Regions from separate parts of the Amycolatopsis sp. CB00013 genome, predicted to be linked through region 2. Evidence: riboswitches for the same ligand, from Rfam matches in the RefSeq annotation. Region 2 holds a riboswitch; the other holds the start of a gene.
What was found. A riboswitch is a leader RNA that binds a small molecule or an ion and turns the genes downstream of it on or off. The one in region 2 is predicted to bind glycine.
Positions count from the first base shown of each region.

Region 1 (15,458 bases), on a different contig from region 2:
AACCGGCAGGATTCGCGGATCGCCGCGATCTTGCCGGGCACGGTGTCGGTGTCGATCTCCTCCGGACGCTCCCCGGACAGCCCGAGCAGCACGGCCTTGTCGCTGCCGTGCCCGAACCCGGTCGCGCCGAGCGAGCCGAAGAGCTCGCTCTGCACGCGTGCCGTGGCGGTGAGGTCACCGTCGGCCGCCAGACCGTCCACAAAGGTCAGTGCGGCGCGCATCGGGCCCACCGTGTGGGAGCTGGAGGGGCCGATGCCGATCGAAAACAGGTCGAAGACGCTGATCGCCATTGATCTGCCCTCCTTCCTATCTGGCCAGCAGTGAGCTGGCCTCTTGGGCCGCGGGCCCTTCGGCGGCGAGATGGGCCAAATTCTCCGACAGCGCTTCGCCGCGGTGGGCCTTCGTCTGGGCGAACAGGCGACCGGCCCGATACGACGAGCGTACGAGCGGCCCGGCCATCACACCAGCGAAGCCCATCGCTTCGGCTGCCTTCGAATGCTCGACGAACTCCTCCGGCTTAACCCAGCGGTCCACCGGATGATGCCGCGGCGACGGGCGCAGGTACTGGGTGATCGTGAGGATCTCGCAGCCCGCGTCCACCAGATCCTTCATCGCCGGAGCCACCTCCTCCGGCGTCTCACCCATGCCGAGGATCAGATTCGACTTCGTCACCAGACCGGCCTCACGAGCCTTCGTGATGACCTCAAGCGACCGCGCGTACCGGAAACCCGGCCGGATCCGCTTGAAGATCCGCGGCACGGTCTCGACGTTGTGCGCGAGCACCTCGGGACGTGAACCGAAGACCTCGGCCAGCTGGTCCGGATCCGCGTTGAAATCCGGGATCAACAACTCGACACCGGTACCCGGGTTCAACGCGTGGATCTGACGGACGGTCTCGGCGTACAGCCACGCACCACCGTCCTCCAGGTCATCGCGCGCGACACCGGTCACCGTCGAGTAGCGCAAGCCCATCGCCTGCACCGACTCCGCCACCTTGCGCGGCTCGGTCCGGTCCAGCGCCTCCGGCTTGCCCGTGTCGATCTGACAGAAATCACAGCGCCGGGTGCACTGGTCGCCACCGATCAGGAACGTCGCCTCACGGTCTTCCCAGCACTCGTAAATGTTGGGACAACCGGCCTCCTCACACACGGTGTGGAGGCCTTCACGCTTGACCAAGCCCTTGAGCTCCGTGAATTCCGGACCCATGCGCGCACGGGTCTTGATCCACGGCGGCTTCTTCTCGATCGGGGTCTGCGCGTTGCGGACTTCCAGCCGGAGAAGTTTGCGCCCCTCGGGGAGCGCGCTCATCGGCTGAGGTCCGCGTACAGCGGGTGCTTCTTGGCCAGCAGTTCGACCCGGGCGGACAGCGACTGGCGCAGGTCCTCGTCGAAGTCCGGGCGCAGCGCCTCGGCGATGATGTCGGCCACCTCGGCGAAGTCCTCGGCGCCGAAGCCGCGGGTCGCGAGCGCCGGGGTGCCGATCCGCAGGCCGGAGGTGACCATCGGCGGGCGCGGGTCGAACGGGACGGCGTTGCGGTTGACCGTGATACCGACCGAGTGCAGCCGGTCCTCGGCCTGCTGACCGTCCAAAGTGGAGTTGACCAGATCGACGAGCACCAGGTGCACGTCGGTCCCGCCGGTCAGCACGCGGACGCCGGCCTCGCTGCAGTCCGTGCGCGACAGGCGGTCGGCCAGGATCTTCGCGCCTTCGAGCACGCGCTGCTGACGCTCGCGGAACTCCTCGCTCGCGGCGATCTTGAGCGCGACGGCCTTGGCGGCGATGACGTGCTCCAGCGGGCCGCCCTGCTGGCCGGGGAACACCGCCGAGTTGATCTTCTTGGCGAGTTCCTGGCGGGACAGGATGATGCCGCCGCGCGGACCGCCGAGGGTCTTGTGCGTGGTCGTGGTGACGATGTCGGCGTAGGGCACCGGGCTCGGGTGCAGCCCGGCCGCGACCAGACCGGCGAAGTGCGCCATGTCGACCATGACCTTCGCGCCGACCTCGTCGGCGATACGGCGGAACTCGGCGAAGTCGAGCTGACGCGGGTACGCCGACCAGCCGGCGATGATCAGCTTCGGCTTGTGCTCCTTGGCGAGGCGCTCGATCTCCTCGATGTCGACGATCCCGGTCTCTTTGTCGACGTGGTACGCGACGACGTTGTAGAGCTTGCCCGAGAAGTTGATCTTCATCCCGTGGGTCAGGTGCCCGCCGTGGGCGAGGTCGAGACCGAGGATGGTGTCGCCGGGGTTGAGCACCGAGACCATCGCGGCGGCGTTGGCCTGCGCGCCCGAGTGCGGCTGGACGTTGGCGTGCTCGGCGCCGAAGAGGGCCTTCGCGCGGTCGATCGCCAGCTGCTCGATGACGTCGACGTGCTCACAACCGCCGTAGTAGCGGCGGCCGGGGTAGCCCTCGGCGTACTTGTTCGTCAGCACCGAACCCTGCGCCTCGAGCACGCCCACCGGGGCGAAGTTCTCCGAGGCGATCATCTCCAGGGTCGACTGCTGCCGGTCGAGTTCGGCCGCGACGGCGGTGGCGACCTCGGGGTCCACTTCGGACAGGGCAGCGTTGAACATCTCAGTTCTCCTGGGTCAGGACGGCGTATGCCTGGGCGTCGAGCAGGGCGGGCACGTCGCCGGTCAGACGCACCTTCAGGAGCCATCCTTCGGCGTACGGGTCCGAGTTGATGAGCTCGGGGGTGTCCGTTGTGGCCTCGTTCACCTCGACGACCTCGCCGTCCACGGGTGCGTACAGCTCGCTGACCGATTTGGTCGACTCGACCTCGCCGAACACCTCGCCCGCGGTGACGGTGTCGCCGACCGAAGGGAGCTGGACGAACACGATGTCACCGAGCGACTCGGCGGCGAAGGCGGTGATGCCCACGGTGGCGACGCCGTCGGCGACGTTCAGCCACTCGTGTTCCTTCGTGTACTTCAGGTCCTGGGGGATGCTCATGATGTCGGAAGGGCCTTTCAGGCGCGGGAGTAGAAGGGCAGGGCGACGACCTCGACGGGCTCGATACGGCCCCGGATGTCGACGGAAAGCTCGGTGCCGGGCTCGGAGTGCTCCCGGTCCACGTAGGCCATGGCGATCGGGTAACCCAGCGTCGGCGAGAGGGCACCGCTGGTGACCTCGCCGATCTCGGTCTCGCCCGCCAGGACGGTGTAGCCGTGACGCGGCGCGCGGCGGCCGGAGCCCTTGAGCCCGACGCGGACCCGGGGAACGTCCTTCTTGGACAGCTCTTCGAGCGCGGCCTTGCCGACGAAGTCGTTCGGCTTCTCGAACTTGACCACCCGGCCGAGACCGGCCTCGAACGGGCTCAGCTGGAGGCTGAGTTCGTTGCCGTACAACGGCATTCCGGCTTCGAGACGCAGGGTGTCGCGGCAGGCGAGGCCCGCCGGGAGCAGGCCGTGCGGCTCGCCGGCCTCGGTGAGGATGCGCCAGACGGCGGGTGCCTCACCGGCCGGGACATACAGCTCGAAGCCGTCCTCGCCGGTGTAGCCGGTGCGGGCCAGCAGGACGTCGTGACCCTTCACGACGGCCGGGACGCTCGCGTAGTACTTGAGCGCGCCCAGGTCGGCGTCGGTGACGGCGCCGAGGATCTCGACGGCCTTCGGGCCCTGGACGGCGATCAGCGCGACGTCCTCGGACTTGTTCTCGACGACCGCGTCGAAACCCGAGACCCGCTCGGCCAGCGCTTCGGCCACCACGGCGGCGTTGCCCGCGTTGGCCACGACCAGGAACTTCTCGTCGGCGAGGCGGTAGACGACCAGGTCGTCCAGCACGCCGCCGTTCTCGTCGCAGATCATCGTGTAGCGCGCCCGGCCCGGCTTCACGCCGGACAGGTTGCCGACCAGCGCGAAGTCGAGGGTGTCGGCGGCCTGCGGGCCGGTCACCTCGATCTCGGCCATATGCGAGAGGTCGAACAGACCGGCGGCCTCGCGGACCGCCTTGTGCTCCGCCAGTTCGCTGGAGTAGCGGATCGGCATCGACCAGCCCGCGAAATCGGTGAACAGCGCACCCAGTCCTTTGTGGACTCCGTGCAGGGACGTCTCTTTCGACATCAAGTGCCTCAGTTCTCGTAGGCGTTGAGCGGCGGGCAGGAGCAGACGAGGTTACGGTCCCCGCGCGCACCGTCGATGCGGCGCACCGGAGGCCAGTACTTGGACTTGCGGTTCACTCCGGCGGGGTACACCGCCAGTTCGCGGTCGTAGGGCAGGTCCCAGTCGCCGACGAGGGTCTCGGCGGTGTGCGGGGCGTTGCGCAGCGGGCTGTTGTCCGCGGCCCACTTGCCCTGCGCGACGGCGTCGATCTCCGCGCGGATGGCGATCATCGCCGCGATGAAGCGGTCGATCTCGCCGAGGTCCTCGGATTCGGTCGGCTCGACCATCAGCGTGCCCGCGACTGGGAACGACATGGTCGGAGCGTGGAAGCCATAGTCGATCAGGCGCTTCGCGACGTCGTCGACGCTGACGCCGGTCTCCTTGGTGAGCCCGCGCAGGTCGAGGATGCACTCGTGCGCGACCAGGCCGTCCTGTCCGGTGTAGAGCACCGGGTAGTGCTGGTTGAGGCGCTTGGCCACGTAGTTCGCGGCGAGCACGGCGACCTGCGTCGCGGCGGTGAGCCCGCCCGCGCCCATCATGCGGACGTACGCCCACGAGATCGGCAGGATCGACGCCGAGCCGTACGGGGCGGCGCTGATCGGGCCGACCCCGGTTTCGGGACCGGCCTTCTCCAGCAGCGGGTGGTTCGGCAGGTACGGCGCGAGGTGCGCGCGGACCGCGACCGGGCCGACGCCGGGGCCGCCGCCGCCGTGCGGGATGCAGAAGGTCTTGTGCAGGTTCAGGTGCGAGACGTCGCCGCCGAACTCACCCGGCTTGGCGAGCCCGAGCAGCGCGTTGAGGTTCGCGCCGTCGACGTAGACCTGGCCGCCCGCGTCGTGGACGATCTTGGCCAGCTCGTCGATGCCGTTCTCGTACACGCCGTGCGTGGACGGGTACGTGACCATGATCGCGGACAGCGTGTCGCGGTTGGCCTCGACCTTGGCCCGCAGGTCTTCGAGGTCGACGTTGCCCTCGTCGGTGCACTTGACCACGACGACGCGCATCCCGGCCATCACCGCGGAGGCGGCGTTCGTGCCGTGCGCGGACGACGGGATCAGGCAGACCTCGCGTTCGGTCTGGCCGTTGGCGTGGTGGTACGCGCGGATCGCGAGCAGACCGGCGAGCTCGCCCTGGCTGCCCGCGTTCGGCTGCAGCGACACCTTGTCGTAGCCGGTGACCTCGGCCAGCCAGCCCGACAGCTGCTCGACCAGGGTGTGGTAGCCCTCGGCCTGGTCGGCGGGCGCGAACGGGTGGATCCCCGCGAACTCGCGCCAGCTGATCGGCTCCATCTCGGTGGTGGCGTTGAGCTTCATCGTGCAGGAGCCGAGCGGGATCATGCCGCGGTCGAGCGCGTAGTCGAGGTCCGAAAGGCTCCGCAGGTAGCGCAGCATCGCGGTCTCGGAGCGGTGTGAGTGGAAGACCTCGTGGGTGAGGTACTCGCTCTGGCGGTCAAGGCCCGAGGGCAGGGCCTGGGCGTCGGCCGCGGGGGTGTCGACGCCGAAAGCGTTGAGCACCTTGGCGATGATCGCGGGCGTGGTGACCTCGTCGACCGCGATGCGGACGTGGTCGGCGTCGACCGGGCCGAGGTTGATCCCGTTCTCCCGCGCGACCGCGACGACCGCTTCGGCCTGTCCGGGCATGCGGGCGAGGACCGTGTCGAAGAAGCCCTCGTGGACGACCTCGACGCCGCCCTCGCGGAGGGCTCCCGCCAGTCCGGCGGCGAGTTCGTGGACGCGGGTCGCGATGCGCTTGAGGCCGTCCGGACCGTGGTAGACCGCGTACATCGCGGCGAGCACGGCGGGCAGGACCTGCGCGGTACAGATGTTGGAGGTGGCCTTCTCGCGGCGGATGTGCTGCTCGCGGGTCTGCAGGGCGAGGCGGTACGCGGGGTTGCCGTCGGCGTCGACCGAGACGCCGACCAGGCGACCCGGGAGCGAGCGCTCGAGCCCGGCGCGGACGGCCATGAACCCGGCGTGCGGGCCGCCGTAGCCGAGCGGGACACCGAAGCGCTGGGTGGAACCGGCGGCGATGTCGGCGCCGAACTCACCCGGCGCGGTGATCAAGGTGAGGGCGAGCAGGTCGGCGGCGACGGTGTACAGCGCGCCGGCGGCCTTCGCGGTCTCGGAGATGGCGGAGTAAAAGCCCGCGCCGCGCAGCACGCCGGAAGCGCCCGGGTACTGGACGACGACGCCGAAGAACTCCTCCGGCAGGCCGGTGAGCAGGTCGCGGACCTCGACCTCGACGCCCATGGCCTCGGCGCGGGTGCGGACGACGGCGATGGTCTGCGGCAGGCACTCGGCGTCGAGGACGACCTTGTTCGACTTCGCCTTCGACGCGCGGCGCATCAGCATGACGGCCTCGGCGACGGCGGTGGACTCGTCGAGCAGGGAGGCGTTCGCGGTGGCGAGACCGGCCAGCTCGGAGACCATGGTCTGGAAGTTGAGGAGGGCTTCGAGACGGCCCTGCGAGATCTCCGGCTGATACGGCGTGTAGGCCGTGTACCAGGCCGGGTTCTCCAGCACGTTGCGGCGGATGACCGCCGGGGTGACCGTGTCGTGGAAGCCGAGGCCGATCATCTGCGTCATCGGCTTGTTGAGCGCGGCGAGCGCGCGAAGCTCGGCGATGGCGTCCTCTTCGGACGCGGCGGGGGGAAGGTCGAGGTCGCGGGTGACGCGGATCGCGGACGGCACCGCGGCCTGCACCAGGGCATCGAGACTGCCGAAGCCGACCTCGGCGAGCATCTTGGCCTGCTCGGACTCCGAGGGGCCGATGTGCCGGTCGTCGAAGGACGTACTGGTCAAGGGAGCTCCTTGGGTCAGGCGCCGGATAGACCGGTGCGCTGGGAACTCCCCCTCTGTCATGGCACCTGAGAGTTTCACCACCGATGAGGGTGGCTTTCACCTTGGGTGAGGCGCACTTGCGCGCCTGCTTTCCAGAGTGGCCTCGCGTGAAGCGGTAGTGGGTACCTGAGAGATTCCGGGGAGTTTGCTCCTTCGGTGCCCCACCACGTTCGTGGGGGCTCTCCCGCTCCAGCTCGACGGCCCGATCTGCAGTTGTGCGCACACCGTACCTGGCCTGTTCAGCGCGCGTCTACTTCCCACCGACCACGTCACTTGCGAGTTCCGGCTTTGATCACGCGAGTTCCGCCTCCAAGCACGCGAGTTCCGGCCCCGATCACGCGAGTTACGGCCCACATTCAGAGGACTAAACGCGCCGGGGCGCGGCAGGGCCCGGGGTGAAGGGGCCCTTCACCGCATGAGACGAGGGGAAAGCGTCCTTCGGCCCCCGGCCCGGGCGCGACGGCCGGCCCGGAGGCCGTGAAGGCCTCCTTGAGGGACTCTGGGTCTCTCAAGGAGGCCTTCACGGACAGACCAACCGCATTCAGAGGACTAAACGCGGGCCCGGGGTCAGAGCGGCGTGACGTAGGCGCCCGAGATGCCGCCGTCCACCAGGAACTGCGAGGCCGTGATGAACGAGGCGTCGTCGCTCGCCAGGAACGCGACCGCGCCCGCGATCTCCTCCGGCTCCGCGAACCGCCCGACCGGCACGTGCACCAGCCGCCGCGCGGCCCGCTCGGGGTCCTTCGCGAACAGTTCCTTGAGCAGCGGCGTGTTCACCGGACCCGGGCACAGCGCGTTCACCCGGATGTTCTCCCGCGCGAACTGCACGCCCAGTTCCCGGCTCATCGCCAGCACCCCGCCCTTGGACGCGGTGTACGAGATCTGCGACGTCGCCGCGCCCATCACCGCGACGAACGACGCCGTGTTGATGATCGAGCCCTTCCCCTGCCGCTGCATATGCGGCAGGACCGCCTTGCAGCACAGGTACACCGACGTCAGGTTGACCTTCTGCACCTTCTCCCACGCGTCGATGCCCGTGGTGAGGATCGAGTCGTCCTCGGGCGGGGAGATACCGGCGTTGTTGAACGCGACGTCGACCGAGCCGAAGGTGTCCACAGTGGTCTGGAACAGGGCCTCGACCTGCTCGGCGTCGGTGACGTCGGCCTGCACGAACAGGCCGCCGACCTCGTCGGCCGCGGCCTTGCCCGCCTCGGCGGAGATATCGCCGATGACGACCTTCGCGCCTTCGCTCGCCAGCCGCCGCGCGGTGGCGAGGCCGATCCCGCTGCTGCCGCCGGTGATGACGGCGACGCGGCCTTCGAAACGCTGAACCATTCCTATTCCTCCGTGCTGATGAAGACGTTTTTGGTCTCGGTGAAGGCGTCGACGGCGTCCGGACCCAGCTCACGGCCCAGCCCGGACTGCTTGAATCCGCCGAACGGCGTCCAGTACCGGACGGACGAATGCGAGTTGACCGACAGGTTCCCGGCTTCGACGCCGCGCGCGACGCGGAAGGCGCGGCCGACGTCGCGGGTCCAGATCGAGCCGGACAGCCCGTACTCGGTCTGGTTCGCCATGGTCACCGCGTCCGACTCCCCGTCGAACGGGACCACCGCGACGACCGGGCCGAAGATCTCGTCCGAGGCCAGCGGATGCCGCAGATCCGGCGGGGTGACGACGGTCGGCGCGAACCAGTACCCGGGGCCGACGGGCGCGTTGCCCCGGAAGGCGACCGGCGCGGAATCGTCCACATAGGACGACACCTTCGCGTGATGCCCCGCCGAGATCAGCGGGCCCATCTCGGTGACCTCCAGCCGCGGATCCCCGACGACGACACCGTTCACGGCGGGTTCCAGCAGCTCCATGAACTTCTCGTACACGCTCGACTGCACCAGGATCAGCGACCGCGCGCAGCAGTCCTGCCCGGCGTTGTCGAAGACGCCGTACGGCGCGGTGGCCGCGGCCTTCTCCAGGTCGGCGTCGGCGAACACGATGTTCGCGTTCTTGCCGCCGAGTTCCAGGGTCACCCGCTTCACCTGCGCGGCACAGCCCGCCATGATCTGCTTGCCGACCTCGGTGGAGCCGGTGAACACCACCTTCCGCACCGCCGGATGGTCCACGAAGCGCTGCCCCACCACGGATCCCTTGCCGGGAAGCACCTGGAAGACGTCTTCGGGGATTCCTGCCTCCCGGGCGAGTTCGCCGAGGCGGATCGCGGTGAGCGGGGTGAGTTCGGCGGGTTTGAGCACGACGGTGTTCCCGGCGGCGAGCGCCGGCGCGAACCCCCAGCCCGCGATGGGCATCGGGAAGTTCCACGGCACGATCACCCCGACCACGCCCAGCGGCTCGTGGAACGTCATGTTCACGCCACCGGGCACCGGGATCTGCTTGCCGCTCAGCCGTTCGGGCGATGCCGAGTAGTACGTCAGCACGTCGCGGACGTTGCCCGCCTCCCAGCGCGCGTTGCCGATCGTGTGGCCGGCGTTGGCGACCTCCAGCGCGGCGAGGTGCTCGATGTCGGCGTCGACGGCGTCGGCGAACCGGCGCAGCAGCCGCGCCCGGTCGCCGGGGGCCACCGCGCGCCAGGCGGGGAACGCCGCGTGCGCACGGGCGATGGCCGCGTCGGTCTCCTCGGCCGAGGTCGGTTCGACCGACCTCACCACCTCCTCGGTGGCGGGGTTGATCACCTCGAACGTGGTCATTCGCGCTCCTTCGCAGCTTTTACCAGCGCTTCGAAAAGCCTGATGTCGTCGGGATTCTGTTCGGGATGCCATTGGACGCCGAGTACGAACCCGTCGCCGGGCAGTTCGGCCGCCTCGATGGTCCCGTCGGCGGCCCAGCCGGCCGGGACCAGCCCGTCACCGAGCTTGTCGATCGCCTGATGGTGGTAACACGGCACCTTGGTCTCGGCGCCGAGGATCGACGCGACGCGGCTGCCCTCGGCAAGCGTCACCGTAGTGGTGCCGAAGATCCCCGGCGAGGGCTGGTGATCCGCATTGTCCACCGTCTCCGGCAGATGCTGGACGAGCGTGCCGCCCAGCGCGACGCTGAGCACCTGCAGCCCGCGGCACACGCCGAGCACCGGTTTCCCACTGTCCAAAGCGGACCGCAGCAGGCCGAACTCGAACGCGTCCCGGTTCGGCCTCGTGTACGTCGTCGCGTGCTGCTCTTGGCCGTAACGTGCCGGGTCGACATCCGCGCCGCCGACCAGCACGAGACCGTCCACGGCGGAGATCAGCCGATCGTGTGCCTCGCTCACCGGCGGCAGCAGGACCGGGATCCCGCCCGCCGCGACGATCCCGTCGACGTAGACCCGGTGGAGCAGCGCCGCTTCGGTCTCCCACACCAGGAACTTCGCTGGTTCCAAATAGGACGTGAGCCCGATCAGGGGCTCAGAGCCGTTCGAAGCCACGGATCCTCTCCCAGTCGGTGACGGCGGCGTCGTACGCGGTGAGCTCGACCTTCGCCGCGTTCAGGTAGTGGTCGACGACCTCGTCCCCGAACGCGGACCTCGCGAGTTCACTCCCGTCCAGCAGCGCCGCCGCGTCCCGCAGCGTGGTCGGCACGGTCGGCTTGGCGGAACCGTAGGCGTTGCCGTGGAACTCCGGCTCCAGCTCCAGTTCGTTCTCGATACCGTGCAGCCCGGCCGCGATCAGCGCGGCCGCCGCGAGGTACGGGTTCACGTCGCCGCCGGGCACGCGGTTCTCCGTGCGCAGCGAATCCCCGTGCCCGACGACGCGGAGCGCGCACGTGCGGTTGTCCGTACCCCACGCGACGGCCGTCGGCGCGAAGCTCCCGGGCACGAACCGCTTGTAGGAGTTGATGTTCGGCGCGAAGAAGTAGGTCAGCTCACGCAGTCCGGCCAGCTGGCCGGCGAGGAAATGCTCCATCAGCGGCGAGAATCCACCTGGGCCGTCTCCGGCCAGGACGGGTTCGCCCGCGGCCGAGCGCAGGCTGATGTGGATGTGACAGGAGTTGCCCTCGCGTTCGTTGTACTTCGCCATGAACGTGAGGCTTTTGCCTTCCTGTGCGGCGATCTCCTTGGACCCGGTCTTGTAGACGCTGTGGTTGTCACAGGTGGTCAGCGCGTCGGCGTAGCGGAACGCGATCTCGTGCTGGCCCGGATTGCATTCGCCCTTGGCGGACTCGACGTACAGCCCCGCTCCGCCCATGTCGTTGCGGATGCGACGCAGCAGCGGTTCGATCCGGGCGGTGCCGAGCATCGAGTAGTCGACGTTGTACTGGTTGGCCGGGCGAAGGTCCTGATAGCGCTTGTCCCAGGCCGATTCGAAGGTGTCGTCGAAGACGATGAACTCCAGCTCGGTGCCGACGTAGGCGGCGAGACCGCGCTCGGCGAGCCTGTCGAGCTGGCCGCGCAGGATCTGGCGGGGCGAGGGGGCCACCGCGCCGCCCTGCACCCGTTCGAGGTCGGCGAGGACCAGCGCGGTGCCCTCCTGCCACGGAAGCAGGCGCAGCGTGTCGAAGTCCGGGCGCATGACGAAGTCGCCGTAGCCGGTCTCCCAGGACGACATCGCGTAGCCGTCGACGGTGTTCATGTCCACGTCGACGGCGAGGAGATAGTTGCACGCTTCGGTGGCGTGCTCGACGACCTCGTTGAGGAAGTACTCGGCGGCGCAGCGCTTGCCCTGCAACCTGCCCTGCATGTCGGTGATCGCCACCAGCACCGTGTCGACGGTGCCGTCCTCGACCAGTTCCCGGAGCCGATCCAGCGTGAGCATGCCGCGCCTGTTCGCCATCAGCCTCACCTAAAGGTTCGAAGCGGTACCTTTGCGGCTTCTTCCTACCGGGTCGACCGGACCCGGTCAACTCCTTCAATGGTCTGGTTCGTTATCCATTGCTCACCGTAGTTGATCCCTGGGCGGATTGTCTGTGATGCCCGGCTGAGAAGATGCTGTGAATCCCGCCGCACCGGGAGGAGATCCGCGCATCCGGGACGTTGTACGGATCAAGAGAGGTGAGAAGGAATGACACAGGCATTCACGCAGCAGACCACGTTCACCGAGCCCCAGGGGCGGGCTCAGCTCCCGACGCTGCCCAGCGGGTGGCCGATCGGCTCCTACGAGTCCTACTCCGAAGCGCAGCGTGCCGTCGACCACCTCGCGGGAACGGACTTCCCGATCACGGACGTCACGATCGTCGGTGTCGAGCCGATCCTGGTGGAGCGCATCGCCGGACGCATGGGCTGGAGCAAGGTGCTGACCAGCTCGGCGCTGTCCGGCGCGATGTTCGGTGTGTTCCTCGGGCTCGTGCTGAGCCTGCTGAACCCGGGCGCCGGGCTGGTGCCGATCATTGTCGGCCTGGTCGGCGGTATCGGGTTCAACCTGCTGTTCGGCGCGCTGGGGTACGCGTCGTCGAAGAACAAGCGAGGGTTCATCTCGCAGAGCCAGCTGGTCGCCCGGCGTTACGACGTCCTGGCCCAGCCGCGCAACGCCGAGAAGGGCCGCGCCCTGCTGGCCGACCTGGCCGCCAGGAGCGCGTTCAACCACTGAGCCTCACCCCACGAGGCGCCGCGTTTCGTCCTCTGAATGCGGTCGTTGGCATCGCGAACCATCGCATTCAGAGGACGAAACGCGGGTGGAGGCGGCCCCCGACGTCCGCCTCCACCCGGGCCACCTAGCGCGTCGGCTGGGTGGAGTTCGACGGCGACGCGGGGGAAGACGGCGGCGCCTGGGCGGTCGTGGAAGGCGGAGCCGGGGTGATCTTCGGGATCGCCGCGCTGAACGGCACGTCCGTCCTTTCCAGACAGTAGCTGCGGTAACCGTTGTAGCCGTTGAGGTTTCCGTCGTTGTCCCGGACTCCCCGATCGAGCCGCGGCCGCGGATAGCGGTTGTCGTCGCCGATCTTCCGCTTCTCGCCCGTGCTCTGCTCGCAGGCGTACCGGGTCGTGCTGAGCGGGCGGCCGTTCTCGTCGTAGAGGTAGATCTCGGTCAGCGGTTTGCCTTCGGCGTCGAACGCGTAGATGTTCTCCACGTCCTGGCTGCCGTACGTCAGCTGCGGGTTCCCGTAGCTGTCGTTGTAGCTCGGCCCATAGGAGCTGTTGTAGGAACCGCCGCCATAGGACCGCTTCGCGATCAGGTCGACCGCCGCGCCCGCCCCGCCGAGCATGCTGCCGATGACGAACGCCGAGATCGGCACGGCCAGCCACAGCAGCCGCCGGTCGGTCTTCAGCTTCGGCCCCGCCCAGACCACCGCGACGGCGGCCAGCAGCATCAGCGGCAACAACAGCACGGCCTCGGTGTCGCGCAGCACGAGCAGCAGGCCGAAGATGACCAGCACCGCCGCGCACAGCACCCACCACGCCGGCTTGAGCGTGCGGAAGTAGTTCAGCCCCTTGCCGTTCCGGTCCTTCTGGAACGAGGCGGCGATCTCGCGGAGCTTGACCACCTCGGGCAGCTCGACGATCGGGGCGACCCCCTTCCGCACCACGTAGGCGACGCTGATCGCGAGTACGGGTGCGACGAAAAGCAGGCCCAGCAACGGTTCCACCCGCACCCACACCGCGGCCGCGAAGCCGAACAACGCGAAGCCGCCGACGGAGAACACCAAGCCCCAGAACGCGAACCGCGCCCCGCCGATCCCGGTCTTCACCTTCAGCACGGCGGTCTTGTCGCCCGCGTCGGGCGGACGCGGCGGATAGCCGCCGGACGCCCGCAGTTCGGCGGCATAGCCTTCCGGGCTCCCCAGACGCTCGATCAAGGCGTCGACCTTGGGGTTCTCCCCCAGCTCCGCCTCCATCTCGGCGAGATGCGGCCGGACGTCTTCGAGGATCTCCTCGACTTCGCTCTCGGGCAGGTCGGCGAGCGCGCTCCTGACCCTCGCCAGATACACCCGCACGGCGGTCGGATTCTGCGTGCTCATGCTGCCTCTCCCAACAGGCTGTTCATTGTCGTGGCGAAAGTCCGCCAGGTCTGCCCCGACTCTTCGAGGCGCTGACGACCCGGCTCGTTGAGGCTGTAGTACTTGCGGTGCGGGCCTTCCTCGCTCGGCACCACATAGGACGTCAGCAGGCCTGCCTTGTACAGCCGCCGAAGCGTCCCGTACACCGAAGCGTCGCCCACTTCCTGCAACCCCGCGATACGGAGTCTTCGGAGCACGTCGTAGCCGTAGCCGTCCTCTCCGCGAAGCACCGCGAGAACGGCGAGGTCCAGCACGCCTTTGAGTAGCTGACTGATCTCCACAGTCGCGTCCCTCCCAGTCTTACGCAACAGAAGGTACCACGCATTACACAGTAGTGCGCACGGCGGAAGCCACTTGCGCCGAAGAGGTGGTTCATGGGTTACTTAGTCCAGTAATGAACCACCGCACCCGAGAGGGTGCTCGAAGACTGGGGACGGAGGTGTCGTGCTCGACGAAGGAACACCCCTGTTCGTGCAGATCGCCGAACAGATCGCCGACGACATCGCCGAGGGAAGCCTGGCCGAGGGGGAACGCGTGCCGTCAACCAACGAACTCGCCGCCTTCTACCGGATCAATCCGGCGACGGCGGCCAAGGGGATCAACGTGCTGGCCGACGACGGCCTGCTCGAAAAGCGACGGGGTATCGGCATGTTCGTCGCCGCCGGCGCGCGGCAGAAGCTGCTCACCGACCGGCGGCAGCGGTTCGCCGAGCAGTACCTCGACCCGATGCTCATCGAAGCGAAGCGCCTCGGCATCGACGACGAAACCTTGATCTCGCTCATCCGCGGGAACGGACACCGGAACGGAGGACCCGCCGCATGACGCCGACCATTTCGACCACCGGCCTGACCCGGCGCTACGGCGACCATCTCGCGCTCGGCGATGTCTCGGTCGACATCGGAGAAGGAAAGATCACCGGCCTGCTGGGCCGCAACGGTGCGGGCAAGAGCACCTTCCTGCGGATCGTGACCGCGCAGGAGTTCGCCAGCGCGGGCTCGGTCCGTGTGTTCGGCGAGACCCCGGTCGAGAACGAGCGGGTGCTGCGGCGCCTGGTGCTCGTCCGCGAAGACCAGCAGTTCCCGGACTTCAAGGTGCGGCACGCCCTTTCGGCGGCGTCGTGGTTCTACCCGAACTGGGACGCGGAACTGGCCGAAGACCTGCTCCGCGACTTCGATCTGCCGACGAAACGCCCGATCAAGAAGCTCTCGCGAGGGATGCGTTCGGCGCTGTCGATCACGATCGGGCTCGCGGCCCGGGCGGAGCTCACGCTGCTCGACGAGCCGTACGCGGGACTCGACGCCGTCGCACGCCAACTGTTCTACGACCGGTTGCTCGACGACTATTCGGCCCATCCCCGCACGATCCTGCTTTCCACGCACCTGATCGACGAGGTCGCCGATCTGCTGGAGCACGTGGTGATGATCGACAAGGGCCGCGTCGTCCTCGACGCGCCCGCCGACGAACTGCGCGGCACTGCCGTCACGGTTTCCGGCCCCTCCCTCGCGGTGGACGACTTCGTCGCCGGCCGCCGGGTGCTGCACCGCCGCAAGATCGGGTCGCGCGCTTCGGTCACCGTCGCCGACGCGCTCGGCCCCGCCGA
Region 1 covers NZ_LIWC01000008.1:304,876-320,333, forward strand. The annotation lists gene AMK34_RS41085 (L-serine ammonia-lyase) at 1-290, opposite strand, end outside; gene lipA (lipoyl synthase) at 307-1,308, opposite strand; gene glyA (serine hydroxymethyltransferase) at 1,305-2,573, opposite strand; gene gcvH (glycine cleavage system protein GcvH) at 2,575-2,952, opposite strand; gene gcvT (glycine cleavage system aminomethyltransferase GcvT) at 2,970-4,061, opposite strand; gene gcvP (aminomethyl-transferring glycine dehydrogenase) at 4,070-6,901, opposite strand; glycine riboswitch at 7,044-7,137, opposite strand; gene AMK34_RS41115 (3-oxoacyl-ACP reductase) at 7,508-8,275, opposite strand; gene AMK34_RS41120 (aldehyde dehydrogenase family protein) at 8,278-9,642, opposite strand; gene AMK34_RS41125 (gamma-glutamyl-gamma-aminobutyrate hydrolase family protein) at 9,639-10,352, opposite strand; gene AMK34_RS41130 (glutamine synthetase family protein) at 10,333-11,697, opposite strand; gene AMK34_RS41135 (general stress protein) at 11,926-12,450, shown strand; gene AMK34_RS41140 (DUF1700 domain-containing protein) at 12,575-13,819, opposite strand; gene AMK34_RS41145 (PadR family transcriptional regulator) at 13,816-14,139, opposite strand; gene AMK34_RS41150 (GntR family transcriptional regulator) at 14,303-14,680, shown strand; gene AMK34_RS41155 (ABC transporter ATP-binding protein) at 14,677-15,458, shown strand, end outside.
Region 1: another riboswitch for glycine. It lies ahead of gcvP (aminomethyl-transferring glycine dehydrogenase); the one in region 2 lies ahead of gcvP (aminomethyl-transferring glycine dehydrogenase).

Region 2 (15,458 bases):
GCGCCGGGCCGCCATTACCTCCCGCGTAATCGACGGGACCCACCCTCGGCCGACAGAGTTGCGGCATCGGTTACCCCACAACGCAGTGACCCCAACGAAAATGAGGAGACACCATGTCGGACATCCAGCGCGTCGCCGAGCAGTACATCGCCGTGTGGAACGAGACCGACGCGGACAAGCGCCGCGCGCTCATCACCGAAGTGTTCACCGAGGACGCCGCCTACACCGACCCGCTCGGCGCCGTGACCGGCCACGACGGTGTCGACGGCTTCATCGCCGGCGCGCAGGCCCAGTTCGCGGGCCTGAAGTTCAGCCTGCCTGCGGCGCCCGACGCGCATCACGACATCGCGCGGTTCCAGTGGTACCTCGGCCCGGAAGGCGCCGAGGAACCGCTGGCGATCGGTTTCGACGTCATCACCGTCGAGGACGGCCGGATCAAGCAGGTGCTGGGCTTTCTCGACAAGATGCCCGGCTGACGATCAGGCGAAGGCCTCCGGCGGCGGACAGGAGCAGACGAGGTTGCGGTCCCCCGCGGCCCCGTCGATCCGCCGCACCGGGGGCCAGATCTTCGACGCGGTGAAGCCGGCCGGGAAGACCGCGATCTCCCTGCTGTACGGGCGATCCCACTCCCCCGCGAGACAGCGCGCGGTATGCGGCGCGTTCCGCAGCGGGCTTCCCTCCACCGGCCACTCCCCCGCGGCGACCTTCTCGATCTCGCCGCGGATCGCGATCATCGCGTCGCAGAACCGGTCGAGTTCACCGAGATCCTCGCTCTCGGTGGGCTCGACCATGAGCGTTCCCGCCACTGGGAAGGACATCGTCGGCGCGTGCAGCCCGTAGTCGGCCAGCCGCTTGGCGACGTCGTCGACGGTGACGCCGGTCCGTTTGGTGAGCGCGCGGAGATCGAGGATGCATTCGTGCGCGACCAGGCCGTCGTGACCGGAGTACAGCACCGGATAGTGCGCGGCGAGACGCTTGGCGACGTAGTTGGCGTTCGCGACCGCGGTCAACGTCGCCCGCTTCAGGCCTTCAGCGCCCATCATCCGGACGTAGGCCCAGGAGATCGGGAGGATCGACGCGCTCCCCCATGGCGCGGCACTGATCGGCCCCACTCCGGTGGCCGGGCCCGCGTCCGGCTGCAGCGGGTGGTTCGGCAGGTACGGCGCCAGGTGCGCGCGGACGCCGATCGGCCCGATCCCCGGCCCGCCGCCACCGTGCGGGATGCAGAAGGTCTTGTGCAGATTGAGATGCGAGACGTCCGCGCCGAACCTGCCGTACTGCGCCACCCCGATCAGCGCGTTCAAGTTCGCGCCGTCGACGTACACCTGGCCGCCCGCGTCGTGCACCAGCGCGCAGACCTCGCGGACGGTGTCCTCGTACACGCCGTGCGTGGAGGGATAGGTGATCATGATCGCGGCGAGGTCGTCCGCGTGCTCGTCCACAGTGGACTTGAGATGGGCGAGGTCGATGTTGCCCTCGTCGTCGCATTTCACGACGACGACCCGCATTCCGGCCATCACGGCGCTGGCGGCGTTCGTCCCGTGCGCGCTGGACGGGATCAGGCAGACGTCACGTGCGGAGTTCCCGCGTTCGCGGTGGTACGCGCGGATGGCCAGCAGTCCGGCGAACTCGCCCTGGCTTCCGGCGTTCGGCTGCAGGGAGACCGCGTCGTAGCCGGTGATCCCGGCGAGCCAGCGCTCCAGATCCTTCACGACGGTGAGCAGACCAGCCGCGTCCTCGGCGGGTGCGAACGGATGCAGACCGGCGAACTCGGGCCAGGTGATCGGCTCCATCTCGGCCGTGGCGTTGAGCTTCATCGTGCAGGAGCCCAGCGGGATCATGCTCCGGTCGAGCGCGACGTCCTTGTCGGACAACGACCTCAGGTACCGGAGCAGCGCCGTTTCCGAACGGTGCGCGTGGAAGACCGGATGGGTCAGGTAGTCGCTGGTGCGGCGCAGATCCGGCGGGAAGCCGTCCGCGGTGTCCGCGTCGAGCGAGTCCACATCGGACACCGCGACACCGAACGCCTTCCACACCAAGGAAAGATGCTCACGTGTGGTCGTCTCGTCGCAGGCGACGGCGACGTGGTCGGAGTCCACGAGCCTCAGGTTGACCCCGAGTTCCCTTGCGGTGCCGACGATCCCCGCCGCGCGACCCGGGACCGAAACCGTGACGGTGTCGAAGAATTCGCAGTGCACGACGTCGACACCGCTTTCGGCGAGGCCCGCCGCGAGCACCGTGGCCATCCGGTGTGCGCGGTTCGCGATCGCGCGCAGCCCTTCGGGACCGTGGTACACGGCGTACATCGACGCGATGACCGCCAGCAGCACCTGGGCGGTGCAGATGTTGCTCGTGGCCTTTTCGCGGCGGATGTGCTGTTCACGGGTCTGCAGCGCGAGCCGGTACGCGGGGGCGCCGTCGGCGTCCTTCGACACCCCGACCAGCCGTCCGGGCAACTGCCGTTCGAGACCCTGCCGGACGGCGAGGTACGCCGCGTGCGGTCCGCCGAAGCCCATCGGGACCCCGAACCGCTGCGTCGACCCGATCGCGACGTCGGCACCGAGTTCACCGGGCGACCGCAGCAGGGTCAGCGCGAGCGGATCCGCGGCCATCACCACGGCGGCGCCGAGCGCCTTGACCTCGGCGATGGTGTGGTCCCATTCGCGGACGACCCCCGACGCGCCCGGATACGACAGCAGCACGCCGAAGAAGTCGCCGCCGAGCCCGAGCCCGGTGATGCCCTGGGACAGATCCGCAGTCACCAGGTCGATGCCGAGCGGTTCGGCACGGGTGCGCAGCACCTCGACCGTCTGCGGGAGGGTGTCCTCGTCGACCACGAACCGGCTCGATTTCGCCTTGCCCGCCCGGCGGACCAGTGTCATCGCCTCGGCCGCGGCGGTCGCCTCGTCCAGCATCGAAGCGTTGGCGATCGGCAGCCCGGTCAGATCGGCGACCATGGTCTGGAAGTTGAGCAGCGCTTCGAGGCGGCCTTGCGAGATCTCCGGCTGATACGGCGTGTACGCGGTGTACCAGGCCGGGCTCTCCAGCACGTTGCGGCGGATCACCGGCGGGGTCACGGTGTCGTGATAGCCGAGGCCGATCATCTGGACCATCGGCCGGTTGCGCCCGGCCAGTGCGCGGAGTTCGGCGAGTGCGCCGGTCTCGGTGGCGGGCGGCGGCAGATCCGGCGGGGTCGCGGACTCCCGCAGCGACGCGGGGACGGCCCGCTCCGCGAGCTCTTCGAGGGAGGCGACGCCGACGACGTCGAGGATGCGCGCGAGCTCTTCGGGGCCGGGACCGATGTGCCGGTCGGCGAAGGGGGTTCCGGATTCGAGAGCGGCCAGTGAAACAGGCTCCATCGGGGACCTCCCAAGACGCGGGGGTGGGGCCGGGACGGATTGTCCTGGCCCTCCCCACTCTGTCCGTACCCCCGAGGGGGCGCCTGAGAGTTTCGCCCGAGTGTTGAGCCGGGCTTGCACCGTCGGCGGGGCCGCCAGGCTGTGACCTGGCGAACCACTTTCCAGAGGCGTCTCTTCCGCGCGGTCCAGGGTGCCTGAGAGGTTCCGGGGAGGACTTGCTCCTTCGGCGCCGAGCTCAACGGTTATCGGCTCGGTCTCTCCCGCGCGGATTCGTCGACCGCGGAAGTGAGCCTACCCTGCCGCTCGCGCGGCCTCATGATCAGCCGGTGCGACGGGCGTTGCGGCGCTGCGTGAGCTCGTCCGGCGTGACCGTTTCGATCACGCCGCCGTCGGCCCGTTCGGCCGGGAACTCGTGGATGGTGCCGCTGATCTCCTGCATCGCGCCACTGACCGCGATGCCGAAGACACCCTGCCCGCCCTGGAGTAAATCGACGATCTCTTCGGGCGAGGTGCACTCGTAGACGGTGGTGCCGTCCGAGAACAGGGTGACCTTGGCGAGGTCGCGGACGCCACGCAGGCGCAGGTGGTCGACGGCGACGCGGATGTTCTGCAGGGAGACGCCGGTGTCCAGCAGCCGCTTGACCACCTTCAGGACGAGGATGTCCTTGAACGAGTAGAGCCGCTGCGAACCGGAACCGTGCGCCGTGCGGATGCTCGGCGCGACCAGCTTCGTACGGGCCCAGTAGTCGAGCTGCCGGTAGGTGATCCCGGCGATCTGGCAGGCGGCCGGGCCGCGGTAGCCGACGAGTTCGTCCGGGAGGGAAGAGTCGGGGAACAGCTCGCCCTGCTCGCCGTCAGCGACCGGAACGAGCGGCTCTTGAGGGCTACCAGCCTCGACCACGCCATGCCTCCCCTCGCCCGACCTGGCGGCCGGCGAACAAAGCCGCGCGGACCCACGGGAGTCCGCACCGGAGTTCCTCGTCAAGACGAATGCCCCAGACATCCGAATCACACCTTGGCGATTCACCTTCATTGAAGGTAAGCGCGTCCGGCAAACCGGTCAACGCGACGCGCGGTCGGCCTCAAGCTCTTCTTGAGGCTTGTCGAGGACAGTCCCCCGTTCGGCCGCACACTTGCCGGATTTACTCAGTCGTGTTAATTTTTACTCATGCAAGTAAATCCCTCCACCCAAACTGCCCTGCAAGAGGTTCAGGCGGAGCTGGGACTCTCGGTCACCGAGGCGGCCCGGCGGGCCCAGATCGTCGGGGCCGCGATCGCGACGATCGCCGACTTCGGCTACCACAAGACGTCGTTCGCGAAGATCAAGGAGCGGGCCGGGCTGTCCAGCACCCGGATCATCTCCTACCACTTCACCAACAAGGCCGGCCTGATGCAGGCCGTGGTCACCACCGCGACCGGGATGAAGGACAAGTTCCTCGAGGAGCGCATCGAGGGCAGGACCGACCGTGCCGGACTGCTGCGCGGCTACATCGAGGCGGAGATCGCCTTCCTCGGCTCGTACCCGGAACTGGTGCGGGTCATGGTCGAGATGGCTTCGAGCGGCTCGGACGCCGAGGGCTGGTTCATGTCGGCGCCGCTCGTCGAGGAGTTCCGGACCGGGCGGCTCGAACGTCAGCTGCGCCAGGGCCAGCAGGAAGGTGCTTTCGGTGACTTCGCGGCGGACGTGATGGCGTTGTCGATCGCGCAGGCCATCGACGGCGTCGCGGCGAAGTTCGCGGCGGATCCGAAGCTGGACCTGGAGCGGTACGGCCGGGAGCTGGCCGACCTGTTCCTCAAGGCGACCGCGGCCTGACCCGCATTCAGAGGACTAAACGCATACGACGAAGGGGCGGCACCATCAGGCGCCGCCCCTTCGTCGAGTTCTCGGGATCAGGTGTCCGCGCCGCGGAAGTCCTCCGGCGAGACCGAGTCGAGGAACTCGCGGAACTTCTCGACCTCGTCCTCCTGCTCGTCGGGGATGATGAGGCCCGCTTCCTCCAGCACCGCGTCGACGGCGTGGATGGGCACACCCACCCGCAGCGCCAGCGCCACCGAATCGCTCGGCCGCGCCGAAACCCGGATGTCCCCGTCGAAGACCAGTTCCGCGAAGAACGTGCCTTCCTTCAGGTCGGTGATGACGACCTGTTCCAGCTCGCGGCCCAGCGCGCCGATGACCTCCTTGAGCAGGTCATGGGTCAGCGGACGGGCCGGGCGGACTCCCTGCTGCTCCAAGGCGATGGCGGTGGCCTCCACCGAGCCGATCCAGATCGGCAGGTAACGCTCGCCTTCGGTTTCCCGCAGCAACAAGATCGGCTGATTCGCGGGTAGCTCCACCCGCACGCCGACGACGCGCATCTCGCTCATCGGGCTTCGCCTCCCTCTCGTGCGCACGGGCTGCAACGCTTGTCTCGACGACCAAGCGACGGTAGTCCCGACGCTACCCGTCTTCCGAGCGCTGTGCTCGCTGTCTCCGACATTCTCGGTTCGCCCGTGGCAAACCCGACTCTCACGGTACGGCATAGGGTGCCGAACATTCAGGCATTGACAAGTGGCCATACAACGGCTCCCGGTCCCCTGGAACCGTTCAACCGCCCGTGACAGCCCGTATTCCGGCCTTCACCAAGAGCGTGTGCAACGCCACGGTCAAGGCGGCGAGCTCCCGGACGACTTCGTCGCCCCTCGCCTGGGCGTCCTCGTCACGATGCCGATACACCGGGGTCACGATCTGCTCCAGCAGGCCGACCTCGCGGTCGGCCGCGGCCCGGAAGGCACGCAGATGTCTCGGCTCTATACCGAATTCGGTCATCGCTTTCACGGTCTTCGCCACGAGGACCGCGTCGGGGTCGAAGAACCCCGCCGCGCCTGGGCGCACCAGACCGTATTGCCGCAGCTCAGCCAGGGTGGCGGCGTCGATGCCGGCCTGGCGGAGCAGATCTTCCTCGGTCAGCCTGATCTCGCGATCGGTCTCGAAGTCCCCGGGGGACGGCAGTCCGCCGTTCTCCCCGGGGGCGTCGAGTGAAACGAGTTTCCGCGGCAGCCTCGGCATCGCCGCTTCCGGCGCGGCGCCCCGATCCGCCGCGTCCAGCTGTTCCTTGATGACCTTCAGCGGAAGGTAGTGATCCCGCTGGGCGGACAGGACGAATCGCAACCGCTCCACGTCCGCCGGAGCGAACTGCCGGTACCCCGACGGGGTCCGGCCCGGCTGGACCAGACCCTCCGCCTCGAGGAACCGGATCTTGGAGATGGTGACATCGGGGAAGTCGCCGCGCAGCTGTGCCAGCACGGCCCCGATGCTCAACCCATCGCGCTGCGACGCATCCCGATCAGGCCGCCCGGCCGCCGTCACCGTGCCCCCTGGCCCCCGGAACCCGGGCCGGTCAGGAAGACCAGGCGGAACTTGCCGATCTGCACCTCGTCGCCACCGGCGAGGACGGCCTGGTCGACCGGCTCGCGGTTGACGTAGGTGCCGTTGAGGCTGCCGACGTCGATGACGACGAACTCGCCGCCCTCACGGCGGAACTCGGCGTGCCGCCGGGAGACCGTGACGTCGTCGAGGAAGATGTCGCTGTCCGGGTGCCGTCCCGCGCTGGTGGTGTCGCGGTCCAGCAGGAAGCGCGAACCCGCGTTCGGGCCCCGCTTGACGACCAGCAGCGCGGAACCCGCGGGCAGCGCGTCCACACCCTGGACGGGGGCCTCGGCAGCCGGAGGAGCCTCAGTGCCTTCGACGTCGGCCAGGAAGTCGGCCCGGAAGACAGAAGTCCGCTCCGGAGACTGCTCCGGGGGAACGCCGGGCCCGTCGTTCGTGCTCACCTGAGCTCTCCTAACGCATGTGTGTTGCCACTACTCAAGAACGTGTGGAGGTCAAACGTACCGTGCCTGATCGAATCTCCGGCCCGCGGCTCCCCCTACTCTTCCCGAAGGGCCACGGCCTGCGGCTATTCCTTGATCAGCGCCTGGTACGCCTCGGCCTCCAGCAGGGATTCCACCGAACTCGCGTCGTCGAGACGGAGCTCGATCAGCCAGCCTTCGCCGTACGGGTCGCTGTTGATCAGCTCGGGCGATTCGGTCACCGCGTCGTTGACCGCGACCACCTCGCCGTCGAGCGGGGCGAACAGCTCCGAGACGCTCTTGGTCGACTCGACCTCGCCGAACGCGTCGCCCGAGCCGACCTGCTTGCCGACCTCGGGCAGTTCGACGAACACCACGTCACCGAGCTGGTCCTGGGCGTACTCCGTGATGCCCACACGCACGAGCCCGCCGTCGCGCACGGAGACCCACTCGTGCTCCTCGGTGTACCGCAGTTCTTCTGGAGTGGACAACGCCGCTCCCCTTTCTGATGCCCTCACTCGAAACCGACGCGCGAAGTTTCGCATCCCGCCGGGTCACGCGCCCGGCGCCTCCCGCGACACGCCGGGAGCGGCCGAGCGCAACGCCCGAACGGTCTGGACGACGTACAGCACGCCTGAATAGACGTACAGGACCGCACCCCATGCCGTGAAGGCGTAGCCGATCGGCCGGGCGATCGCGGCGATGTCGGAGCCGCCCTGGGTGAGCAGCAGGAACGGGAAGGCGTACATCAGCACGAAGGTGGCGCCCTTGCCGATGTAGGTGACCTCCGGCGGGGCGAACCCCCGGCGCCGCAGCAGCAGGACGCAGACGCCGAGGACGGCCTCCCGGACGACCAGCGGGACCACCAGCCACCACGGGATGATGTCGCGGATCAGGAAGGCGATGAGGGTCGCGAGGATGTAGAGCCGGTCGGCGGCGGGGTCGAGCAGCTGGCCGAGCCGCGACATCTGGTTGAGCCAGCGGGCCAGTTTGCCGTCGAGCCAGTCGGTGAGCGCGCTGAACACGAGCAGCGCGAGCGCCCAGCCGTCCTCCTTCGGGCCGAGGAGCAGCCACAGGAAGACCGGCACTCCGGCGAGCCGGAGGATGGAAAGCATGTTGGGGACGTTCAGGGCCTGCCGCAGCAGGGAAGGCTCTTCGCTGGTCACGCTCGGTTCGGGGGGCGTACTCACCCGCTCAGCCTAGCCAGCGGCGGCAGGTCCTCCCGCGTCAGCTGGCCCGGGTGTGCGTCCAGCCGCGGCGTTGCAGGTCCGCGCTGGTCAGCGCCACGGGCCTGCCTCGGTGGTCGGTGCCCATCCAGCGATGGTGGCCCGCCGAGTTCTCCAGGACGTACGGGCGGCCGCCACACCAGACGACGGTGCACGGGGCCGTCGGGGGAAGCTCCGTGCTCGCCGGTGCGGTGGCCTGGGGTGACGCGGGGTCGGTCTGTTCGTCGGTCTTCATCGCTCTCACGGTTTCGGTGACGGGGACTGGGACACGCCGGAGCGCTACTTGTCTTTTCGGCAGAACGGGGCCGCGCGTTAACGGCTCGGCGCCGGATTCGTCCGATCGGTTCGCGACGACAGCAGGGTGTTGCCGCGCCGTGAACGGCATATTAATTGTCCACAGTGGACAGTGATTGGGCGGTCCTCGCGTATCGCGGCGGCGGGGCCGCGATAGCCTCCCGCGAACCGAACGTGGCTCAATGCCACGGCATCGGGCCCGGCCGGGTCAGAATGGGCCGGCCACGACCGGCCGACGAAAGGATCGCCTTGCCCGTCTCGACGACCACGGGAACGTGGCGGCGCCTGTTCGCGGTCTGCGCCGTCGCCGGATCGCTCGCCGCCTGTTCGGGCGAAGCGCCGCCACCGCCTGTCACTTCGACGCCGGTCTCATCGCCCGCGGTCCCCACGAGCGCGTCCAGCGTTTCGGTACCGCCGATCCCGTCGCAAACCGCGCCGAGTCCGTCCGCCGCCCCGACTCCCGCCCCCAAACCGAAACCCGCTGAACCGGTACAGGGTTCCTGCGGAACGGTGACCGCGGCGAGCGGGCTGACCTTGCAGGTACTCAACGGACCCGGTGTCTCCTGCGCGGAGGCGACCGGGATCGTCGACGCGTTCCACAAGAGGATCGCCGGCCGTCAGTCCGCGGGCTCGGACGAGCCGGTCAGCGAGACCGTGGACGGCTGGCTGTGCGTCTCCGGCGCCCCCGCCGCCCAAGGCGGTACCAGTTGCGGCAAGGGCGAGCAGAACGTGTTCGCCGCCGTCGTCCCCGTCGAATGAACCATCCCGAGAAGAAGGGCCCATGAAGAGCCTCGCCGTGCTTCCCGCCGCGTTCGCCGTCGTCCTACTGAGCGGCTGCGGCGCCGATCCCGCGCCCGCGGCCGCACCGCCCCCGTCCTCCCCCGCCGCCGACCAGGCCCTCGCCGGATCGCCGTGCGGAGAGGTCGCCGGATACCAAGGCGCGAAGAACAAGGTCGTCGTCCGAGGGAAGACCGACTGCGCCGAAGCGACGCAGGTGCTCAGGGACTACTTCGCCAAGCTGACCCCCGCCGAAGCGACGTCACCGCAGGGTCCGGGTCCGGTCGTGGTCGGGGCCTGGACCTGCGGCAGCGGGCCGAACGACCCGGTGACGAGTTGTTCGACCGAGGACGAGCGGCAGATCGAAGCCACCCGGAACTGAGCACGGCCGGCGGCGTCACTTCCCGCGACGCCGCCGGGTCCGGGTCTTCCGGTACAGGACACCGAGCCCGATCAGCATTCCCAGCAGGACCAGGCCGCACAACGCGACCATCACCAGGCTCAAGACCCGGTTGGCCCTTGATGGGTAAGCGAATCCGTCACCGGCGAAGATCCTGTCGCCCTCCTCGATCCTTTCACCGTCGACCTTCCCCTGTCCGGTGCGCCCGTCGTCGAACCGCCAACCGGCCTCGCAGTAGGGAAACCGGCCGCTCATCGGCGGCCCTTCCTCGACACATCCGGAGACGGCGGTGACCGTGACGTCCTCGCCGGTGTTCAGTTCACGCACGCGGTCACCGAGGGCTCCCCCGGTCACCCACAACAGGAAAACGAGCGGGATCCCGCCCAGCAGCACTCGCAACGGAACCCTGGAATTCCCCGGTTCACCTGACAAGAAAGTCCCTTCTTCTCGGCCGTTCCAGGCTATTCGCCAAAGCGACGGAGCGGCACGGGATTTGTACCCACCCTCTTGCCGACCGAGGTAAGAGTCGTCTAGACTCAAACTATGCTCACCAGGGAAGACGCCATGAAGGCGGTCGAGGACGCGGCCGACCCGGCCGCGCTGTTCGCCCGCCATCGCTACCGCGAACTGGCGGCCGTGCTCCACCCCGACCGCAACCCCGGCGACGCGCGGGTCCACCGCGCGGCCGCCATGCTCAACCGCCTCCACGACGAGTGGAAGCGGGCCCGGCGGCAAACGGTCACCACGGCGACGTCGGCCTACACCCTCGTCGCACCGCACGCGGTGGGCAGTGTCGCCACGACGTACCGGACCACCGGCCCGCATCTGGTCAAACTCGTCCGCGATCCGGCGCTCAACCCGTTGATCCACGCCGAATGGGAGGCGTTGCGCGCGCTGGACGGCTTCACCGAACGGCATCGGTGGCTCCGCCCCTACTACCCGCGACTGCTCGACACGTCGGGGCCGGTCGCGAGGGGCGATCGCGCGTTCAGCGTCCTCGATCCGCTCGTCGACGGCTTCCTCACCCTCGCCGACGTCGGGAAGGCCTTCCCCCACGGGCTCGACGGCCGCGACTACGCCTGGATGCACCGTCGTCTCCTGCGTGCCGTGGCAGGCGCGCACCGGGCGGGCGTCGTCCACGGCCATCTCACCGCGGACAACGTGCTCGTCCATCCCGGACAGCACGGCATCGTCGTGGCCGGCTGGTCGTTCGCCGTCGAAGACGGTGCGCTCCCGCTGGCGGCGGACAAATCCGTCCGCTATCCACCGGAAGTCCACAAAGGACAGCCGATGACCGCGGCCACCGACGTCCACATGCTCCACAGCATGATGCTGGAACTACTGGCACCAGGCGAAACCCGCCAGCGCGAATTCGCCAAGTGGTGTCTCCAGGAGATCCCGGCACAACGACCCGAGGCCGCCGATCTGCTCGACGAGTACGACGAACTGCTCGCCGACCTGTACGGCCCTCGCACCTTCCGACCGTTCATCATCCCCGAGACAGGAGCCTGACCATGGGACACGGACACTGGGACGACAACGCCTACGCCGCCGCGAAGACCTTCCGCGCGGCCAAGGGTGAGGACGATTTCGGCTACACCGCCGATCTCCGTTCCAAACCCGCGAAGGAATGGAAGGTCGCGCCCGCGCTGGACCCGCTGAACGCCGTGCGGGAATGCCGGGATTCGGCCGACCACAGCGATTCGACGCCGATCGCGGTGCTGTTCGACGTCACCGGTTCGATGCGCCGGGTGCCGCGGATCATGCAGGGCAAGCTCGGCAAGCTGCACGGCCTGCTGAAGCGCCGGGGCTATCTGGCCGACCCGCAGGTGTTGTTCGGCGCGATCGGCGACGCCGACAGCGACCGGGTTCCGTTGCAGGTCGGGCAGTTCGAATCGGACAACCGGATGGACGAGCAGCTGCGCACGATGTTCCTCGAAGGCGGTGGCGGCGGGCAGAAGAGCGAGTCCTACGAACTGGCCGCGTACTTCATGGCGCGGCACGTGGTGACCGACGCGTGGCAGAACCGCGGCCGCAAGGGCTATCTGTTTATCATCGGCGACGAGCTGAACAAGCCCGCGCTGGAGGCCCGCCACATCCGCCGGGTGATCGGGGACGACGTGCGAGAGGATATCGACCCGGCCTCGGTGTACCGGGAGCTGGCGCGCAAGTGGCACGTCTACTTCGTGCTGCCGAACCAGTCTTCGTACTACAACGACCCGCAGATCGGCGAGCACTGGAGCGAGCTGCTCGGCCAGAACTTCCTGAAGCTGGACGACCCGGGCGCGGTGTGCGAACTGATCGCCGCCACCATCGGGCTGGAAGAGCGGGTGGTCGACGTCGACCGGGCGCTCGCCGACCTCGCGGACGTCGGTTCGGTCGCCGAAAGCAAGGCGGTCGGCAAGGCGCTGGCGAAGCTGGGCACCAAATCGGTCGTCACGTCGGCGGTGCCCGAGGCCGGCGGGCCGAGCGACGTGGTGCTGCGATGACTCTCCTGGACGGTCACGTGGTGGTGGTCGGGCTCGGCTTCGGCGACGAAGGCAAGGGCGCGGTGGTCGACGCGCTCTGCGCCGCCCGGCCCACCACCGCGGTGGTCCGCTTCAACGGAGGCGCGCAAGCCGCGCACAACGTCGTCGTGGACGGGCGGCACCACACCTTCAGCCAGTTCGGGGCGGGCACGTTCGCCGGCGTGCCCACCCATCTGTCGCGGTTCGTGCTCGTCGAGCCGTTCGCGCTGGCCGCGGAAGCGCGGCGGCTCGAAGCGGAAGGCGTCCGGAATCCGCTGTCACTGCTGAGTGTGGACGGCCGAGCGCTGCTCACGACGCCGTTCCACATCCACGCCAACCGGGCCAGGGAGGAGGCCCGTGGCGTGGACCGGCACGGTTCGTGTGGCAAGGGCATCGGCGAGACCGTCTGGTACTCGCTGTTGCCCGGGGCCGCGCCGGGGGACGTGGTGGAGAGCCAGGAGGTGATCGGGACGCCCGGGGAAGCGCCCACGGTCGCCGACTGCGCCCGGCCGTCGGTGTTGCGGCGCAAACTGGACGCGCTCGCGCGGTTCTACGCGCCGCTGGCCACGCCGCCGCACAGCGTGGACGAACTGGTGGCGCTGTACCGCGATTTCGCGGGCGCGGTGCGGATCACCGACGGGGACGAGACGGGGCGGCTGGCGGATTCCGGGCGGCTGGTGTTCGAGGGAGCGCAGGGGGCTCTTCTCGACCAGTTCCACGGGTTCCATCCGCACACGACCTGGTCGACGACCACGCCGCACAACGCCCGCACCCTGTTGGGCGGGCGCCCGCACACCGTCGTGGGGGTGACGCGGACGTACCTCACCCGGCACGGCGCGGGACCGTTGCCGACCGAATCCGCCGCCGTACTCGCCCGGTTCCCGGAGCGGCACAACGAAACCGGCGAATTCCAGGGCGCTTGGCGGGCGGGGCATCTCGACGCGGCCCTGCTGGACTACGCGATCGCGGCCTGCGACGGCGTGGACGCGCTCGCGGTGACCCATCTCGACGCGACCGGGCTGAAGGTCGTGCCCCGTGACGGCTCCCCCGCCGTCGACCTGCCGGATCCGCTGGCGTGGTTCGGCGCGCGGCTGCCGGTGGCCGTCGTGGGGTACGGCCCGGACAGGGCCGGTTACCGGGTCGCGGAGGCACGGTCGACAATCAACGCGTGATCGATTCGACGCCGGTGTCCGTTGACGTGCTCGTGGTGCGGTTCGCCCCCGGCACCAGGAACGTCCTGTTGGGGATCGCGCCGCGGGCGGCCGAGCCGTTCGAAGGGGAACTCGCCCTGCCCGGGGTGCTGCTGGGGCTCGGGGAACGGCTGCGGGAGGCGGCGAGCCGGGCGGTGGTCGGCAAACTCGGCCTTCCGTCCGACGCGGTCTCGGCGACGGGACAGCTCGCCACCTTCGACGAGCCGAACCGTGACCCGCGCGGTCCCACGCTCTCCATCGCGTTGTGGGCCACCGTGAATCCCGCGCTCGATGTCCCGGGGAACGTCGTCTGGGCGCCGCTGGACGAGGTCCCGCCGCTGGCCTTCGACCACGACCGGATCGTCGCCGACTGCCGTCCGATGCTGGCCGAACGGCTGTGGCGGGACGTCGCCTTCACCGCCGGGCTGCTGGGACCGATCTTCACCACGGCACAGGCGCTGGACGCCACCGAAGCGCTGACCGGGGACCGCCCCTATCCGGCCAATCTCGGCCGGACGATGGAACGGGTCCCCGGTCTGCGGCGTACCACCGAACACGCGGCCGCCCTCCCCAAGGGAGGACGGCCGCCGTCGCTGTGGCGCTGGGAGTGACTCAGATCCCGCAGGAGGACGCCGACCAGAAGCGCGTCGACCGGTGTGCCACGTGCGTGTGATCGTTGTGGCCGGGGTAGCCCGGCCCGAGGATCTCGGCGAACCCGTGGTTACGGGCCTGCTTCGCCAATCCGCAGAAGCCCTGCGAGCCGGCGCCGAGGTCGACGGCGTCACCGTAGAGATGACGGCTGTTGGTCGCGCCGCCGACCGCGTTGTTGCAGGCGACGCTGCGGAAACCACCGTTGACGTCGATCGGCCGGTCGCCCATGGCGTGCCGCATCGCCTGCAGCTTCCACATCGAGACCAGCGCGTTGGCCTTCGCCGTCGCCGGTGGGACGTTGCCGCCCGACCAGTCGGAGTTGCACCGGTTCAGTTCCGCGTAGGTGAAGTTGATCGGCGTGCAGTCGTCGTCCTGCAACGCGTAGAGCTTCGAGAACGTGGCCGAACCGGCGATGCCGTCCGCGCCCAGCCCGTACGCCTGCTGGAAGCGGGTGACCGCGGCCTTGGTCCCCGCGCCGAACTGGCCGTCGAGGGCGAGCACGCCACCGTAACCGGGGTACCCGGCCACACGGATCTGCAGCTGCCGGACGTCCTCACCGGACGCGCCTTCCGACAACGTGCGTCCCCAGGAGTAGCAGGCATCGGCGACTGACACTTCGCCCGCTGTCACCGGGCCTGGATCGGCGGCGGCCGGGGTGGCCACCGCGGTACCGAGCCCGGCCACCAGGGCGAGCATCGGCAGGAGGAAACGAATGCGCATGACAGGAACACCTTTCAAAGCAGGGAAGGTGAGACCCGTGACCCCCACGGGTTGTCAACGATTCACTGCCGAGGATGCTAACGCGGTTCCGGTTACCGCGCTGTGGGTCGTTCGACCCACAGGCCCGAACCCGGAACTCGCGTGATCGGAGCCGTGACTCGCGTGATCGGAGGCGGAACGCGCCGGATCACGCGAGTTCCGCCCTCAATCACGCGAGTTCCGAGTCCAATCACGCGAGTTCGGAGTTCGGGACCGGGCTGTGTCAGCCCTTCAGCTGGGGGAAGTCCTCTTCGCGGAACTCCCCCGCCGGGCGGCCGTCGGCTTCGTTTTCGCGTCCGCGCAGTTCGACGCGCCGGATCTTGCCGGAGATCGTCTTCGGCAGTTCGGTGAACTCCAGCCGCCGGATTCGCTTGTACGGGGCCAAATGTTCCCGGCAGAAGGCCAGGATGGACACCGCGGTGTCGGCCGTGGGCGCGTGCCCGTTCGCCAGGACGACGTAGGCCTTC
Region 2 covers NZ_LIWC01000001.1:721,539-736,996, reverse strand. The annotation lists gene AMK34_RS03205 (nuclear transport factor 2 family protein) at 114-476, shown strand; gene gcvP (aminomethyl-transferring glycine dehydrogenase) at 480-3,359, opposite strand; glycine riboswitch at 3,531-3,632, opposite strand; gene AMK34_RS03195 (MerR family transcriptional regulator) at 3,679-4,260, opposite strand; gene AMK34_RS03190 (TetR/AcrR family transcriptional regulator) at 4,528-5,172, shown strand; gene AMK34_RS03185 (bifunctional nuclease family protein) at 5,250-5,723, opposite strand; gene ftsR (transcriptional regulator FtsR) at 5,944-6,705, opposite strand; gene garA (glycogen accumulation regulator GarA) at 6,702-7,169, opposite strand; gene gcvH (glycine cleavage system protein GcvH) at 7,295-7,678, opposite strand; gene AMK34_RS03165 (CDP-alcohol phosphatidyltransferase family protein) at 7,742-8,377, opposite strand; gene AMK34_RS03160 (hypothetical protein) at 8,415-8,648, opposite strand; gene AMK34_RS03155 (hypothetical protein) at 8,887-9,177, opposite strand; gene AMK34_RS03150 (hypothetical protein) at 9,218-9,466, shown strand; gene AMK34_RS03145 (hypothetical protein) at 9,489-9,866, shown strand; gene AMK34_RS03140 (hypothetical protein) at 9,882-10,316, opposite strand; gene AMK34_RS03135 (adenylate cyclase) at 10,428-11,396, shown strand; gene AMK34_RS03130 (hypothetical protein) at 11,399-12,373, shown strand; gene AMK34_RS03125 (adenylosuccinate synthetase) at 12,370-13,563, shown strand; gene AMK34_RS03120 (NUDIX hydrolase) at 13,560-14,192, shown strand; gene AMK34_RS03115 (D-Ala-D-Ala carboxypeptidase family metallohydrolase) at 14,194-14,952, opposite strand; gene AMK34_RS03110 (AMP-binding protein) at 15,215-15,458, opposite strand, start outside.